Regions from separate parts of the Pseudomonas shahriarae genome, predicted to be linked through region 2. Evidence: predicted binding sites of a transcription regulator. Region 2 holds the regulator's gene; each other region holds the start of a gene.
The links. Region 2 encodes sigma-54, which starts transcription at its own class of promoters, with help from an activator protein. Its sites were predicted from a motif close to ANTGGCATNNANNTTGCTNT; they were not measured.
Positions count from the first base shown of each region.

Region 1: glnA (glutamate--ammonia ligase) is a predicted target of sigma-54. The motif match lies at 3,436-3,455, and genes of this name have one in related genera.
Region 3: HU773_RS19990 (CmpA/NrtA family ABC transporter substrate-binding protein) is a predicted target of sigma-54. The motif match lies at 2,358-2,377, and genes of this name have one in related genera.

Region 1 covers NZ_CP077085.1:538,561-544,107, forward strand. The annotation lists gene ntrC (nitrogen regulation protein NR(I)) at 1-384, opposite strand, end outside; gene glnL (nitrogen regulation protein NR(II)) at 381-1,466, opposite strand; gene glnA (glutamate--ammonia ligase) at 1,930-3,336, opposite strand; gene thiI (tRNA uracil 4-sulfurtransferase ThiI) at 3,670-5,124, shown strand; gene typA (translational GTPase TypA) at 5,264-5,547, shown strand, end outside.
Region 2 covers NZ_CP077085.1:5,244,831-5,250,377, reverse strand. The annotation lists gene HU773_RS23445 (ZIP family metal transporter) at 1-612, shown strand, start outside; gene HU773_RS23440 (HPr family phosphocarrier protein) at 813-1,085, opposite strand; gene rapZ (RNase adapter RapZ) at 1,102-1,959, opposite strand; gene ptsN (PTS IIA-like nitrogen regulatory protein PtsN) at 1,962-2,426, opposite strand; gene hpf (ribosome hibernation-promoting factor, HPF/YfiA family) at 2,439-2,744, opposite strand; gene HU773_RS23420 (RNA polymerase factor sigma-54) at 2,820-4,313, opposite strand; gene lptB (LPS export ABC transporter ATP-binding protein) at 4,498-5,223, opposite strand; gene lptA (lipopolysaccharide transport periplasmic protein LptA) at 5,223-5,547, opposite strand, start outside.
Region 3 covers NZ_CP077085.1:4,510,476-4,516,022, forward strand. The annotation lists gene HU773_RS19970 (quinone-dependent dihydroorotate dehydrogenase) at 1-218, opposite strand, end outside; gene HU773_RS19975 (transglycosylase SLT domain-containing protein) at 309-773, opposite strand; gene HU773_RS19980 (winged helix-turn-helix domain-containing protein) at 770-1,192, opposite strand; gene HU773_RS19985 (secretin N-terminal domain-containing protein) at 1,387-2,256, opposite strand; gene HU773_RS19990 (CmpA/NrtA family ABC transporter substrate-binding protein) at 2,503-3,729, shown strand; gene HU773_RS19995 (ANTAR domain-containing response regulator) at 3,743-4,318, shown strand; gene HU773_RS20000 (nitrate/nitrite transporter) at 4,566-5,547, shown strand, end outside.

The DNA.
Region 1 (5,547 bases), 1.3 Mb from region 2:
GCCTTGCTGTTCCTGGGCGTGCTGGTTGGCGCGCTTGACCAGCGCCACCGCCTCATCGACGTCGAATGGCTTGGGCAGGTACTCGAAGGCGCCGCCCTGATAGGACGCGACAGCGCTGTCCAGATCCGAGTGCGCGGTCATGATGATCACCGGCAAGCGCGGGTGCTGCTCGCGAATCCGCGCCAGCAAGTCCAGGCCACTGGCGCCGGGCATGCGGATATCGGAGATGATCACGTCGGGCTGCTGGCGCGCCAGGCGGCTCATCACCCCATCAGCGCTGTCGAAGCTCTGGGTGGTCATGCCTTCCTGTTGCAAGGCTTTCTCCAGGACCCAGCGGATGGAACGGTCGTCATCGACGATCCAGACAGTTTCACTACGGCTCATGTCGATGGGGCTCCTTGTTCCAGTGGCAGAAAGATCGAAAAGGTCGTGTGGCCGGGATGGCTTTCACATTCGATCAGGCCCTGGTGCTGGCTGATGATGTTCTGGGTAATGGCCAGGCCCAGCCCGGTACCGTCCGGGCGGCCGCTGACCATTGGGAAGAAAATGGTTTCCTGCAGTTCGGCCGGGATACCCGGGCCGTTGTCGATGATCTCGACCTTGGTTACCAGGCGATGGCGCACATGGCCGATGGTGAACTGGCGCAAGGCGCGGGTGCGCAGGCTGATGCGCCCCAGGCGCAACTCGTTCTGGCTGCTGATGGCTTGCATGGCGTTGCGCACGATATTGAGCACCGCCTGGATCATCTGCTCGCGGTCGATCAGGACATCGGGAATGCTCGGGTCATAGTCGCGCACCAGGGTGATGCAGCCCTGGCTTTCGGCCTCCACCAACTGGCAGACGCGCTCCAGTACCTCATGGATATTGGTCATCGCCAGCGACGGCAGCTTGTTGGAGCCGAGCATGCGGTCCACCAGGTTACGCAGGCGGTCGGCTTCTTCGATGATGACGTTGGTGTAGTCCTTGAGGTTCTCATCCGGCAGCTCGCGGGCCAGCAACTGTGCGGCGCCGCGAATCCCGCCCAACGGGTTCTTGATCTCATGGGCCAGGCCGCGCACCAGCATCTTGCTGGTTTCCTGCTTGGACAGCTGGGCTTCTTCCTTGGTGATGCGCAGCAGGCGATCCCGGGGATGCACTTCCAGCAGCAGCAAGGTGGCGCCGTGGCTCAGGATCGGCGTTACCGCGTAGTCGACGGTCAGGGTCTGGCCGGTGAGGGCCGTGAGCATCGCTTCACGCTTGGTAAACGGGTGGGCCTGCTCCACGGCCTGGCGCAAGGAACTCAAGGCCTCGGCGGACTCGGTGAACAGCTCGCTGATAAATTGCCCATGGCTGCGCTGACCGCTGATGGCCAGGAGCATCTCCGCCGCGGGGTTCATGTACTCAAGGCGCAGTTCGTCATTGAGCAGAATGGTCGCGGTGGTCAGGTTGTCGAGTAGCAAGCGGTGCAGTGCGTCGCTGATGGTCATTAGGACCTCTTTTGGAGCAAGGCGTGGGCTTGAGGCACACGCTGATACCAGGAAAATGCAAAAACCAAACCAAGGCTCCGAAAAGAAGCGTAAAAGCCCTGAAATGGGGGCTTTAGGCGCGAAACTATGGCGTTCGGCCAGCTCTCTCGGGAGATTTCGACCCAAAATGGGTTGATGGGTGGGCAAGGGTGCAACCTATCGCACCAATATAGTGCGAATTCCCACATTCTGTTCAGCGATCAAATATTTCCTGAAAAACCCCAGTCAAACTGTAGGAGCTGGCTTGCCTGCGATAGCGGTGGTTCAGTCAGTCGTGATGTGACAGATACACCGCTATCGCAGGCAAGCCAGCTCCTACAGTTCTGATGGGGTTTGCAAAGGTGGATAGTCATTGTTTCAGGCAAAAAAAAGACCTCCCGAAGGAGGTCTTTTTTGTCACGCCACGTTAAGCAGCGCTACCGGATCAGCAGCTGTAGTACAGCTCGTATTCCAGTGGGTGTACGAAGGTGCGGACCTTGATTTCTTCTTCGCTTTTCAGGGCGATGTAGGCGTCGATAAAGTCGTCGCTGAACACGCCGCCTTTGGTCAGGAACGCACGGCCCTTATCCAGCTCTTCCAGGGCTTCTTTCAGGCTGCCGCACACTTGTGGGATCTCTTTGGCCTCTTCAGGCGGCAGGTCGTACAAGTTCTTGTCGGCGGCGTCGCCTGGGTGGATCTTGTTCTGGATGCCGTCCAGGCCAGCCATCAGCAGTGCAGCAAAGCCCAGGTACGGGTTGGCTGCTGGATCCGGGAAGCGTGCTTCGATACGGCGAGCGCGAGGGCTGGACACGTAAGGAATACGGATCGACGCGGAACGGTTGCGAGCCGAGTAGGCCAGCATTACCGGTGCTTCGAAACCTGGGACCAGACGCTTGTAGGAGTTGGTCGACGGGTTGGTGAAGCCGTTCAGGGCCTTACCGTGCTTGATGATACCGCCGATGAAGTACAGGGCAGTGTCGGACAGGCCGGCATAACCTTCGCCAGCGAAGGTGTTCTTGCCATCTTTGGCGATGGACAGGTGAACGTGCATACCCGAACCGTTATCGCCGTACAGTGGCTTAGGCATGAAGGTAGCGGTACGGCCATAGGCAACGGCAGTGTTGTGTACGCAGTACTTCAGGGTCTGGACTTCGTCAGCCTTGGCCACCAGGGTGTTGAACTTCACACCGATTTCGTTCTGGCCGGCAGTGGCCACTTCGTGGTGGTGCACTTCGATGACCAGGCCCATGTCTTCCATGGCGTTGCACATGGAGGTACGGATTTCGTGGTCGTGGTCGAACGGCGGAACCGGGAAGTAACCACCTTTGATACCTGGACGGTGGCCATGGTTGCCGCCTTCCACGTCCTGGTCGGACATCCACGAACCTTGTTCGGAGTAGATCTTGAACATCGAGCCGGAGATGTCGGACTTGAACTTTACTTGGTCGAAGATGAAGAATTCTGGTTCCGGGCCCACGAATACGGTGTCACCGATACCGGTGGACTTCAGGTATTCCTCGGCACGCTTGGCGATCGCACGTGGGTCGCGGTCGTAGCCTTGCATGGTCGAAGGCTCGATCACGTCGCAGACGATGATCAGGGTCGGCTCTTCGGTGAACGGATCGAGTACGGCGGTGGAGTCGTCCGGCATCAGGATCATGTCGGAGGCTTCGATGCCTTTCCAGCCAGCAATGGAGGAGCCGTCGAACATTTTGCCTTCTTCGAAGAAGGCGTCATCCAGCGCATCGCGAGCCGGCATGGTCACGTGGTGCTGAGTGCCTTTGGTGTCCGTGAAGCGCAGATCAATCCATTTAACGTCATGATCTTTGATGAGTTGAACCGACTTCGACATAGTGTCCTCCGGGTGGCTTCGGGCTTGGGTAGTGGAGTAGCCCTTAGAATGTGGGTGATGCCGGCGCGGATAGTCCGCCATGGCAACCTGCCTCACAAGAGAGCAAATTGCATGCCAGTGCCCCGACATGGGTTTTTTGCCTCAAAATCGCCCCTATAAAGGTGCAAATCGAAAAAACGGCAAAAATTGCGCACTGCAATGTAGCGCAACTGCCTGTAAATGCACCTGTTTGGTGCATGGTGTGCCGTTTGTATATTAACTGGTCAAACCTTGAGCGATTTCCGCTATAATCCGCGCCCCCCTTTTTCGGCTGGCCCTGCGCGCGCTGTTTCCATGAAATTAATCGTTAAAGTCTTCCCCGAAATCACCATCAAGAGCCGACCGGTACGGATGCGTTTCATCCGTCAATTGGCCAAGAATATCCGCGCCGTGCTCCGTGACCTGGACCCGGCTGTGGTGGTGAACGGTGTGTGGGACAATCTCGAGCTGGAAACCCGCATTACTGACGCCAAAGCCTTGAAAGACATGACCGAGCGCCTGAGCTGCATGCCGGGCATCGCGCACTTCCTGCAGGTCGACGAGTACCCGCTGGGCGATTTCGACGACATCACTGAAAAATGCAAACTGCACTTCGGCAACAGCCTTGAAGGCAAGATTTTTTCAGTGCGTTGCAAGCGTGCCGGCAAGCACCCGTTCAGCTCCATGGATGTCGAGAAATACGTCGGCAGCAAGCTGCGTCGCGAGTGCGGCGCCGCTGGAATTTCGCTTAAAGAGCCGCAAATCGAAGTGCGCATCGAAATTCGCGACCAACGGTTGTTTGTGATCCACAACCAGCACAACAGCATCGGCGGCTATCCGCTGGGCGCGCTGGAGCAGACCCTGGTACTGATGTCCGGCGGTTTCGACTCCACCGTGGCGGCCTACCAGATCATGCGCCGCGGCCTGATGAGCCACTTCTGCTTCTTTAACCTGGGCGGGCGTGCACATGAATTGGGCGTGATGGAAGTCGCGCACTATATCTGGAAGAAGTACGGCAGCTCCCAGCGCGTGCTGTTTGTCAGCGTACCGTTCGAGGAAGTCCTGGGAGAAATTCTCGGAAAAGTCGATAACGGTCATATGGGCGTCGTATTGAAGCGTATGATGTTGCGCGCAGCGTCGAAAATCGCCGACCGCCTGCAAATCGAAGCGCTGGTTACCGGCGAGGCGATTTCCCAGGTCTCCAGCCAGACCCTGCCGAACCTGTCCGTGATCGACTGTGTGACCGACAAGCTGGTTTTGCGCCCGCTGATCGCCAGCCACAAGCAAGACATCATCGACCTGGCCAACGAAATCGGCACCGCTGATTTCGCCAAGCACATGCCAGAGTACTGCGGGGTCATCTCGGTGAACCCCAAGACCCATGCCAAGCGCTACCGCGTGGAGCATGAAGAGAAAGAATTCGACATGGCGATTCTGGAGCGAGCGCTCGAGAACGCCAAACTGGTGCCGATTGATCGGGTAATCGATGAATTGGGCCAGGATGTGCAGATCGAAGAAGTCAGCGAAGCCCTGGCCGGCCAGATCGTCATCGACATCCGTCACCCGGATGCCGCTGAAGATGAGCCACTGGAAATCGCTGGCATCGACGTGCAAACGCTGCCGTTCTATGCACTGAACGCGCGTTTCAAGGAACTGGATAACAGCCGTCAGTACCTGCTGTATTGCGACAAAGGCGTGATGAGTCGCCTGCATGCCCACCATTTGCTCAGTGAGGGATATGCCAATGTGCGCGTTTATCGACCGAGCTAAGAGCCCGGGGCTGTTTGCCTGTGGCCTGCGTCACCGGCCCCCCGACTCTGCCGTCAAGCTGTAACGGCAAGGCCTGACTCTACTGTTAATCGCTGCCACGACCTGTCAGCACACCGAATCCTCTGATCGAGATACACAAGTGATCGAAAATCTACGTAACATCGCCATCATTGCCCACGTTGACCATGGTAAAACCACCCTGGTAGACAAACTCCTGCGTCAATCCGGCACCCTGGAGCGCAACGAGCTCAACGACGAGCGCGTGATGGACTCCAACGACCAGGAAAAAGAGCGCGGTATTACCATCCTGGCAAAAAACACCGCTATCAACTGGAACGGCTACCACATCAACATCGTGGACACCCCGGGCCACGCCGACTTCGGCGGCGAAGTAGAACGCGTAATGTCGATGGTTGACTCCGT
Region 2 (5,547 bases):
CTGGTCGTGCCAGGGGTCGCCGCCGCCGAAAACCTGGGGCTCACTCCCTGGGCGTCCAGCGGCCTGGTCAGCTTCGGCATCATGCTCGGTGCCTTCGGCCTGTTTCTGGTGGACCGCAAGGTCTCCGGTGCCAGCCCGGAGATGCTGGTCGGTACGCCCGATAAACCGGTGATCCCGCCGCGTATCTGGCTGTTTGTGTTCGCGATCATTGCCCACAATATTCCCGAAGGCATGGCGGTAGGCGTCTCGGCGGGTGGCGGTATGCCCGATGCCGACAGCCTGGCCATGGGCATTGCCTTGCAGGATGTGCCGGAAGGGCTGGTGATTGCGCTGGTGCTGGCAGGGGCGGGGATGTCGCGGGTCAAGGCATTCCTGATTGGGGCGGCATCCGGCCTGGTAGAGCCGGTGTTTGCCGTGCTCTGTGCCTGGCTGGTCAGCCTGGCCGAGATGCTGCTGCCTCTGGGTTTGGCCCTTGCGGCCGGGGCGATGCTACTGGTGGTGACTCACGAAGTAATCCCCGAGTCGCGACGCAATGGCCATGACAAACTTGCCAGCCTGGGGTTGTGCATCGGGTTTTGCCTGATGATGGCCATGGATACAGCGCTGGGCTGATGCCTAACGCAAAAAGCAATGTGGCAGCTGGCTAGTGTGGGAGCTGGCTTGCTTGCGATGCAGACACCTCGGCATAAAAAATGTGGGAGCGGGCTTGCCCGCGATAGCGGTGTATCAGTCAAGTATGTATCGACTGACTCCCAGCTATCGCGGGCAAGCCCACTCCCACATTGATTTGTGCTGCATTCAGGAAAGAAGGGCTATTCGCCTTCATCGAAGTAGTTGTTGATCAACTTCACCAGCGCATCCAGCGCTTCCTGTTCCTGCTCACCTTCGGTCTTCAGATGAATCGTCGTGCCCTTGCCTGCGGCAAGCATCATCATGGCCATGATGCTTTTGCCATCGACCATGGACTCTGGCGTACGCCCGGCACGCACCTGGCAAGGAAACTGGCCCGCAACTCCGACGAACTTGGCCGACGCGCGGGCATGCAAGCCCAGTTTGTTGATGATTTCAATTTCCAGAGCGGGCATCGCGAAGGTGTTCCTTTCAGCTGAGGTCGCGGTGGCGAACCTGGACATTCTTGAGGGTTTGCTGCAAGACCTGGCCCAGGCGCTCGGTCAGGTAGACGGAGCGGTGATGCCCGCCGGTACAGCCGATAGCGATGGTGACATAGGCCCGGTTGCTGGCCGCAAAGCGCGGTAGCCACTTGAGCAGGTAGCTGGAGATGTCCTGGAACATCTCCTCGACATCCGGTTGCGCCGCCAGGTAATCGGCAACCGGTTGGTCCAGCCCGGACTGGTCGCGCAGTTCCGGCTTCCAGTAAGGATTGGGCAGGCAACGCACGTCAAATACCAGGTCGGCGTCTATCGGCATGCCCCGCTTGAAGCCAAAGGACTCAACAAGGAACGCGGTGCCGGGTTCCGGCTGGTTCAGCAGGCGCAGCTTGATGGCGTCACGCAGTTGGTAAAGGTTCAGGCTGGTGGTGTTGATCTTGAGGTCGGCCAGGTCAATGATCGGCCCCAGCAGCTTGGTCTCGTCCTCGATGGCTTCGGCCAGCGAGCGGTGCGGGCTGCTCAGTGGGTGGCGGCGACGGGTTTCCGAAAAGCGCTTGAGCAGCGTTTCTTCGTCGGCATCCAGGTACAGCACGTCGCAATGGATATGCTTGGCGCGTACCTCTTCGAGCAATTCCGGGAAACGCGTGAGGTGGCTGGGCAGGTTGCGTGCGTCAATGGACACGGCCACCAGCGGTTGTGCCAGCTCGGTATGGATCAGCGCACGTTCTGCCAGCTCGGGCAGCAGGCCGGCCGGCAAGTTGTCTATGCAATAGAAACCACTGTCCTCAAGCACATTGAGGGCCGTACTTTTACCTGAGCCGGAACGCCCGCTGACGATGATCAAACGCATGATTACTGCCCGCTTTGTTCATCCAGGACAACCTGATACAGCGCTTCATTGGTGCTGGCGCTACGCAGTTTCTTACGTACTTCGTCACGGTCAAGCATGCTGGCGATCTGCCGGAGCAGTTCCAGGTGTGCATCGGTGGCCGCTTCCGGGACCAGCAGGACGAACAGCAGGTCAACCGGGGCGCCGTCGATAGCGTCGAAATCAGTGGGGGCGTCCAGGTGCAACAGGGCGCTCACCGGTGTTTCACAGCCTTTTAGGCGGCAATGAGGAATAGCGATGCCGTTGCCAAAACCGGTCGAACCGAGTTTTTCACGAGCAATCAGAGCCTCGTATACATCTTGCATCACCAGCTCAGGCACTTCGCGGCTGATCAGGTTGGCAATCTGTTCGAGGGCTTTCTTTTTACTGCCACCCGGCGCGTTCACGAGTGAACGGCCGGGGGTCAGGATGGTTTCAAGTCGAATCATGGGTGGGGAGTGTTAGCGGCCTGTGCCTTGAAGAAGGCTCTGCTGCTTTTCCTTATGCTTTTTGATTTGGCGATCCAGCTTGTCGGTCAGGTCGTCAATGGCGGCATACATGTCTGAATGCTCTGCATTGGCGACTACTTCCCCGCCGGGTATACGCAAGGTGGCTTCGATTTTCTGCTTCAGCTTTTCGACAGACATGATGACTTGCACATTGGTGATCTTGTCGAAATGCCCCTCAATTCGTTTGAGTTTCTCGCTGATGTAGGCGCGCAGCGGTTCGGTCACTTCCAGTTGGTGTCCACTGATGTTGACTTGCATACAGCTTCTCCTTCGTTGCCAGTGCATAAAGCGGCGGGTAGGAGTACCCGCCACTGGAACGCTATGGCCCGCCCGTCACATCAATCGCTTACGCTCGCTGGAAGGCGCGATCCCAAGGGACTCGCGGTACTTGGCGACGGTTCGACGGGCGACCTGAATGCCTTGTGCCTCCAGTAAACCAGCGATCTTGCTGTCACTCAACGGCTTTTTCTGATTTTCCGCCGCAACCAGTTTTTTGATGATCGCGCGGATCGCCGTGGACGAGCATTCACCGCCTTCGGAGGTGCTGACGTGGCTGGAGAAAAAGTATTTCAGCTCATATATACCCCGTGGGGTATGCATGAATTTTTGGGTGGTGACCCGGGAAATGGTCGATTCGTGCATGCCCACTGCTTCGGCAATGTCATGCAGCACCAACGGTTTCATCGCCTCGTCGCCATATTCCAGGAAGCCGCGCTGATGCTCGACGATCTGGGTGGCCACTTTCATCAGGGTCTCGTTGCGGCTTTGCAGGCTCTTGATGAACCAGCGAGCCTCCTGCAACTGATTGCGCATGAAGGTGTTGTCGGCGCTGGTGTCGGCCCGGCGTACAAAACCTGCGTATTGCGGGTTGACCCGCAGGCGCGGCACTGATTCCTGGTTCAGCTCCACCAGCCAGCGCTCGTTGTCCTTGCGCACGATCACGTCGGGGACGACATACTCGGCTTCGCTGGACTCGATCTGCGAGCCGGGACGCGGGTTGAGGCTCTGTACCAGTTCGATGATCTGGCGCAGGTCATCTTCCTTGAGCTTCATCCGACGCATCAACTGGCTGTAGTCGCGGCTGCCCAGCAGGTCGATATAGTCGGTGACCAGGCGTTGGGCTTCGGCCAGCCACGGTGTCTTGGCGGGCAGTTGGCGCAGTTGCAGCAACAGGCACTCGCTGAGGTTGCGCGCGCCGATGCCGGCGGGCTCGAACTGCTGGATGCGGTGCAGGACCGCCTCGATTTCGTCCAGCTCGATGTCCAGTTCCGGGTCGAAAGCCTCGAGGATTTCTTCGAGGGTCTCGTCCAGATAGCCCTGATTGTTGATGCAGTCGATCAGGGTCACCGCGATCAAGCGATCGGTGTCGGACATCGGGGCAAGGTTCAGTTGCCACAGCAAGTGGCTCTGCAGGCTTTCGCCGACGGAGGTGCGGGTGGTGAAGTCCCACTCGTCATCGTCGTTGCTGGGCAGGCTGCTGGCGCTGGTCTGGTAGACATCTTCCCAGGCCGTATCCACCGGCAGTTCATTGGGAATACGTTCGTTCCATTCGCCTTCTTCCAGGTTATCCACCGTGGGTGCGGTTTCCTGGTAGGACGGCTCCTGGACGTCGGGATTGGGTTTTTGCTCTATGTTGTCGGCCAGTGGGTCGGCATTATCGAAGTCGTCGCCTTCTTCCTGGCGTTCGAGCATCGGGTTGGACTCCAGGGCCTCCTGGATTTCCTGTTGCAGGTCCAGGGTCGACAATTGGAGCAGGCGGATGGCCTGTTGCAGCTGCGGTGTCATCGTCAGCTGCTGGCCCATTCTCAGGACTAGCGATGGTTTCATGGCAGGGGCTTAACACCTTATTCGCCGGCGCAATGCGCCATCCACGACAGGGCGCGTGAGCGCCAAACATAAGCAAATTATATGCCTGATATCGGGGGCTTTGCCTAGAGCGCGGTAACAATAAAAACAATAAGGTTTTTATTGACTCCCGCGCCTGATGGCGAATGTCCTGACACCCCAGTGTTTACAGGCGGAACTCGTGCCCCAGATACACTTCCTTGACCAGTTCGTTGGCCAGGATGGTGGCGGAGTCGCCTTCGGCAATCAGTTGGCCGTCGTTGACGATATACGCGGTTTCGCAGATATCCAGGGTCTCACGCACGTTGTGGTCGGTGATCAGCACGCCGATCCCCTTGGCCTTGAGGTGATGGATGATCTGCTTGATGTCGCCTACCGAAATCGGGTCGACACCGGCGAAGGGTTCGTCCAGCAGGATGAACTTCGGTGCGGTGGCCAGGGCGCGGGCGATTTCCACGCGGCGACGCTCGCCGCCGGACAGGCTCATGCCGAGGTTGTCGCGAATATGGTTGATGTGGAACTCCTGCAGCAGGCTTTCCAGTTCCTGGCGGCGTCCGTCGCGATCCAGTTCCTTGCGGGTTTCCAGGATCGCCATGATGTTGTCGGACACTGACAGTTTGCGGAAGATCGACGCCTCCTGGGGGAGATAGCCGATACCGGCCCGCGCACGGCCGTGCATGGGCTGGTGGCTGACGTCCAGGTCGTCGATCAATACACGGCCCTGGTCCGCCTGGACCAGGCCGACGATCATGTAGAAGCAGGTGGTCTTGCCGGCACCATTGGGGCCAAGCAGGCCGACGATCTGGCCGCTGTCGATCGACAGGCTGACGTCGCGCACGACCTGACGGCTTTTATAGGCCTTGGCCAGATGCTGGGCTTTCAGGGTTGCCATTACTGGGCCTTCTTCTTCGGCTGGATAACCATGTCGATGCGCGGACGTGGCGCAGTGACCTTGGTGCCATTGGCGCGGCCGGCGGTGGCGACTTGCTTGACGGTGTCATAGACGATTTTCTCGCCTTCGGTCGAGTTGCCGTCGCTGCTGATCACTTTGGCGCGGTCAGTCAGTACGATACGGTTCTGCGGCGCGTGATACTGGATGGTCACGCCATAGCCTTTGATCGGACCTGGATCGGCGGCGTTTTGCTTCTGTTCGAAATAGGCAAGGTTGCCCACCGAAGTCACGACGTCGATGTCGCCGGCCGGGGTACGGGTCAGG
Region 3 (5,547 bases), 730 kb from region 2:
AAGCCGTCGATGGCAGCGCCGTTCTTGTCCAGGCCCGCTGCCAGGCCCACCGGGTTGGGGAAATCGAGCCCCATCACCGAGACCGGCATCTTTGCCGGCGCCTTGCACACCAGGCCATTGAGCCCCAGGCGGCCACCCGCGCCGATCAGGTCCAGGGACAGATCGTGGGAAGTTTCCGGGGAGAGTTTGAACAACAGCTGGCGGGCCAGGGTATACATGGGCGGGCTTGACTCGGATGGCGGCGAAAGGTGGCGGCGATTATAGCCGGGGTGGCGGGTACGTGCGAGGCATGGCACACCGCCGGTCGATCATCCGCTTCGATGCTGCATCAACTCTTCGTAGCGCGCCCAGATCTTCTGCGCATAACGCAGGCGCAGCGCATCACGCTCGCCCCCTGCCCCAGGCCCGACGTTGTAGGCGCCCACGGCGGTCCAGTTGTAACCAAACTGCTTGATGAAGTCGGCCAGAATCGACGCCCCCACCTCCACCGACAGGCACGGCTCATCCAACAGACGCTGCTCGGTAATCCCCTGCTTGAGCAGGCGCGGCAGATGAATGCTGTTGATCTGCATCAGGCCGATGTCACGGCTGCCATTGTTATTGCTGTAGTTCATGGCCTCGGCGCGATAGCCGGACTCCACGGCGGCAATGGCTTGCAGTAACTCCGGCTCGATATCGTATTGGCGGGCGGCCTCAGCCCAACAATAAGCCCTGGCCTCACTCGCCTTGCCCAGGATAAGTAACAGCAGCCCCAGCCTGCAGGCTCGTTTCATGCCTGCTCGACAGCCGCTTCGGCGTACCAGCCACAGGCCGGGCAAGCACGCCGTGGAGCACCCGCACCTTGCGCTGCCTGGCCATGCCGCTCGAGCACCCTTACCCGGCCATTGAAGCGATAACCGCGGCCATACACTGTCGCGATCAACCGCCTGTCGCCCTCCAATTGCTTGCGCAATGAGTAGATACAACGGGTCAGGGACTCTTCGGCGATGTCGATATGGGGCCAGACCTGCTCCAGCAGGTAGTCCTTGGTCACCAATACGCCGGGCGTGGCCAGCAACAAGCGCAACACATGACACTCCTTGGGGGGTAACTGAATGTCGCGACCTTCGGCGGTCAGCCGGCCATCACCCTGCAACTTCCAATGACCAAAGGCGAGGGAGCCCCTGACCAAGCCCTCAACTGCAGCAACCATGCAAACCTCTGTTCCTGTCTGACATACGCGGCGCCTTGAATATTGATATCGCACCGCCTGGAGATATCGCGACTATAGAAACCCGCAGCCAATTGCACGTTAGGAAAAAACCCTGTGCTTCGAAGTTTTCCGGGAGTGTTTCGTAGGAACTTTCGAGGTCAACAGCCCCCGTTCGCCATGGGTAATGCCTGCTTTCATTGCTCGGCGATGCGAGCAAATGCACGCCGGACGCGCTCGTATTGATCAGAGCTCAGGGGGGTCGAAACAGAGCCCATCACGGGAGGCGTGGGTATATCCAGTTCAGCCACCAGTTCTTTGATAAACCGCAACTGCTGCGCGCTTCCCTTGATCAACAGGCTGTTGACCTGTGGGTAGGCGATTACCGCTGCGCCAGTGCCGGCCTTGCGCCCAAGCTCGGCAAGCCGACGCTCGACCAGCGTTGCCATGCCGGGCACGGTGATTTTTTGCAGCCCCATGTCGTACTGGTGGTCTGCCACGTCATGATTCAGCACCTGCACGACACCGACTTCCGGCAACGCCTGGCGCCGTGCCGGGCGTTGGCGGTCCATCAGTTGGGCCAGGCGCAATACGTGATCGACATAATTGGCGGGCCCGGACACATAAAACAATCGCGCACCGGCCTTGCGCAGCGGGTAGCGCGCCTCGTCGAGCCCCGCGCGCCGCATGACCACACGCAATCTGTCGACGCTCATGTGCCGCAGAATCACCCCGGAACTCTTGGCCTCGCTGGCGTCGTAGAGATGTAGCACCTGGCCGTCGCTGTACCAGATCAATTCGTGCTGCAACGCCACCGTCTCGAGGACCGCTTGCGCGTCGGCAAAATCAAATTGCCCGGTGATGCGCTTGCCCGCCGCCCGCTTGCTGACCACGATGGGCTGCCCCAAGGGCACCGCAAGTCGAGTGAAGAAGCCCGAAAGGCTTTCATCCAACGCCAGGTAGGTCGCGCCCATGGCTGGCAGGGCAGCGAGCATCAACAGCCCGCCCAGCAGCCAGCGCTGCAAAAAGGCATTGCAGGTCGCTGCGATAGATTGATCAAGAAGCACGCGGGGTTTCCTGAAGGGTGTTGCCCAAAGGAGCGCCATAGTGAAAGGCCCGCGCAATGCAATCTTGATGAAAACCTGATCAACCACGGCTCGCCCTGCGCCGTGGCATGTGCCTTGCTTTGTCTTGTGTATCGCGGCCCGCACCAACGACGGAACGGGCTCAAGGACAAAGGCGTCGTTACCTGCAGGAGGCTTGCAAGCCGCCCTACGGAACGACGCCTTTTTTCACACAGAAGGTAGGTGTTGATGAGTGATCAGGTGGGCAACAGCCAGGCCAATAACCCCCTGGCCTGGGTCAACGGCAGCGATGCCCCGGAAAAGAGCAGCCTCGACCTGGGCTTCATGGCCTTGAGCGATTGCGCCTCGCTGGTGGTCGCGGCGACCCAAGGGTTTGCCCAGCCGTACGGGCTGACGCTGAACCTCAAGCGCCAGTCATCCTGGGCCGGCCTGCGCGACAAGCTGGTCAGCGGCGAACTGGACGCCGCCCACAGCCTGTATGGCCTGATCTATGCGGTGCACCTGGGCATCGGCGGCGTGGCACCAACCGACATGGCGGTGCTGATGGGCCTGAACCAGAACGGCCAGGGCATCAACTTGTCCCAGGGCCTGCAGCACCAGGGCGTGACCAGTCCTGAGGCACTGGCGCGCAAGGTGCACCAAAGCCGGACAAAACTCACCTTCGCCCAGACGTTTCCCACCGGCACCCACGCCATGTGGTTGTATTACTGGCTGGCCAGCCAAGGCATTCATCCGCTGCGCGATGTCGAGAGTGTGGTGGTGCCGCCGCCGCAGATGGTCGCGCACTTGCAGGCCGGGCGGATTGACGGCCTGTGTGTGGGCGAACCCTGGTGCGCCAGCGCGGTGCAGCAGAACCAGGGCTTTACCCTGGCCACCAGCCAGGCGATCTGGCCGGATCACCCGGAAAAAGTCCTGGGCTGCACCCAGGCGTTTGTCGAGCAATACCCCAACACCGCCCGCGTGCTGGTAATGGCGATCCTGGAGGCCAGCCGTTTTATCGACGACAGCCTGGAGAACCGCCGCTCCACCGCGCAACTGCTCAGCGCCAGGGAATATCTGGACGCCCCACTCGACTGCATCGAACCGCGCCTGCTCGGGGCTTATGACGATGGCCTGGGCAACCACTGGCAAGACGTGCACGCGTTGCGCTTCCATGGCGGTGGCGAGGTCAACCTGCCGTACCTGTCCGACGGCATGTGGTTCATGACCCAGTTCCGCCGCTGGGGCCTGCTGCGTGACGACCCTGACTACCTCGCCGTTGCCCGGCAGGTGCAGCAACTGGACCTTTATCGCCAGGCCGCGACGGCGGTGGGTGTGGCAGCCTGGGGCGCGGACATGCGCAGCAGCCAATTGATCGACGGCAAGGTCTGGGATGGCTCAGACCCGGCCGCCTACGCCCGTAGCTTCCGCCTGCATGCCCTGGCCGACGATGTCGTCCGCCACGCCTTGCGCTGATGGGAGGCCAGCCATGTTGCGAATCCTGCTGATCAATGACACCCCGCGTAAAGTCGGGCGCCTTAAAAGTGCACTGACCGAGGCCGGTTTTGAGGTGATCGACGAGTCCGGCCTGACCATCGACCTGCCGGCGCGCGTCGAAACGGTGCGCCCGGATGTGATTCTGATCGATACCGAGTCACCCGGCCGCGATGTGATGGAGCAAGTGGTGCTGGTCAGCCGTGACCAGCCCCGCCCCATCGTGATGTTTACCGACGAACATGACCCCAACGTGATGCGCCAGGCAATCAAGTCCGGGGTCAGTGCCTACATCGTCGAGGGCATCCAGGCCCAGCGCCTGCAGCCGATCCTCGATGTGGCCATGGCACGCTTCGAGAGCGATCAGGCCCTGCGTGCGCAGCTGCAGGCCCGCGACCAGCAACTGGCGGAACGCAAGCGCATCGAGCTGGCCAAGGGTTTGCTGATGAAAATGAAGGACTGCAATGAAGAACAGGCCTACACCCTGATGCGCCGCCAAGCCATGAGCCGCCAGCAGAAGTTGATCCAGGTGGCCGAGCAGATTATTGCCATGAGTGAATTGTTAGGCTGAGACACACAACTACCCTCGCCCACTGTGGAAACGGGCTTGCCCGCGATGGCAGTGTCCCGATTGGCGCAAGACTTGCAAACCAAACATCCCAGGTAACCAACGGCGGTTGCCCCTCCACGACAAAGACGTCGCACATCCGGTTTGCCCAGGCGAACCCGGTGGCGGCGTTTTTTCGTTTGGGTGGGGCGGCCTTCGCTGGCCGTTCCATCACCAGGCCTTCTACAAGATCCCCAATCTGAGGTGCGTGATGAAATCAAGCTTCTGGAAATCCGGGCACACCCCGACCTTGTTTGCCGCGTTCCTGTATTTCGACCTGAGTTTCATGGTCTGGTATCTATTGGGCCCGCTGGCGGTGCAGATCGCCGCCGACCTGCAACTGACCACCCAGCAACGCGGGCTGATGGTTGCCACACCGATCCTGGCGGGCGCGATCCTGCGCTTCTTGATGGGCATGCTGGCAGACAAGTTGTCGCCCAAGACCGCCGGCCTGATCGGCCAGGTGATCGTGATTGTGGCGCTGTTCTGTGCCTGGAAACTGGGGATCCACAGTTATGAACAGGCGCTGCTGCTGGGGCTGTTTCTCGGCATGGCCGGGGCCTCGTTTGCCGTGGCCCTGCCGTTGGCCTCCCAGTGGTACCCCGCCGAACACCAGGGCAAGGCCATGGGCATCGCCGGTGCGGGCAATTCCGGCACGGTGTTCGCCGCATTGCTGGCGCCGCTGATCGCCGCCGCCTTTGGCTGGAGCAACGTGTTTGGCTTTGCCCTGATCCCGCTGGTCCTGACCTTGATCGTATTCGCCTGGCTGGCGCGCAATGCCCCTGAGCGACCGAAAGCCAAATCCATGGCCGACTACTTCAAGGCCCTGGGCGACCGCGACAGTTGGTGGTTCATGTTCTTCTACAGCGTGACCTTCGGTGGCTTTATCGGCCTGGCCAGCGCCCTGCCCGGCTACTTCAACGACCAATATGGCTTGAGCCCGGTCACTGCCGGCTACTACACCGCCGCCTGTGTGTTCGGCGGCAGCCTGATGCGGCCCCTGGGCGGTGCCCTGGCCGACCGCTTCGGCGGGATCCGCACCCTGCTGGGTATGTACGGCGTGGCGGTGGTGTGCATCGCGGCAGTGGGCTTCAACCTACCGAGTTCCTACGCTGCACTGGCCCTGTTCGTATGCACCATGCTCGGCCTGGGGGCCGGTAACGGCGCGGTCTTCCAGTTGGTGCCCCAGCGCT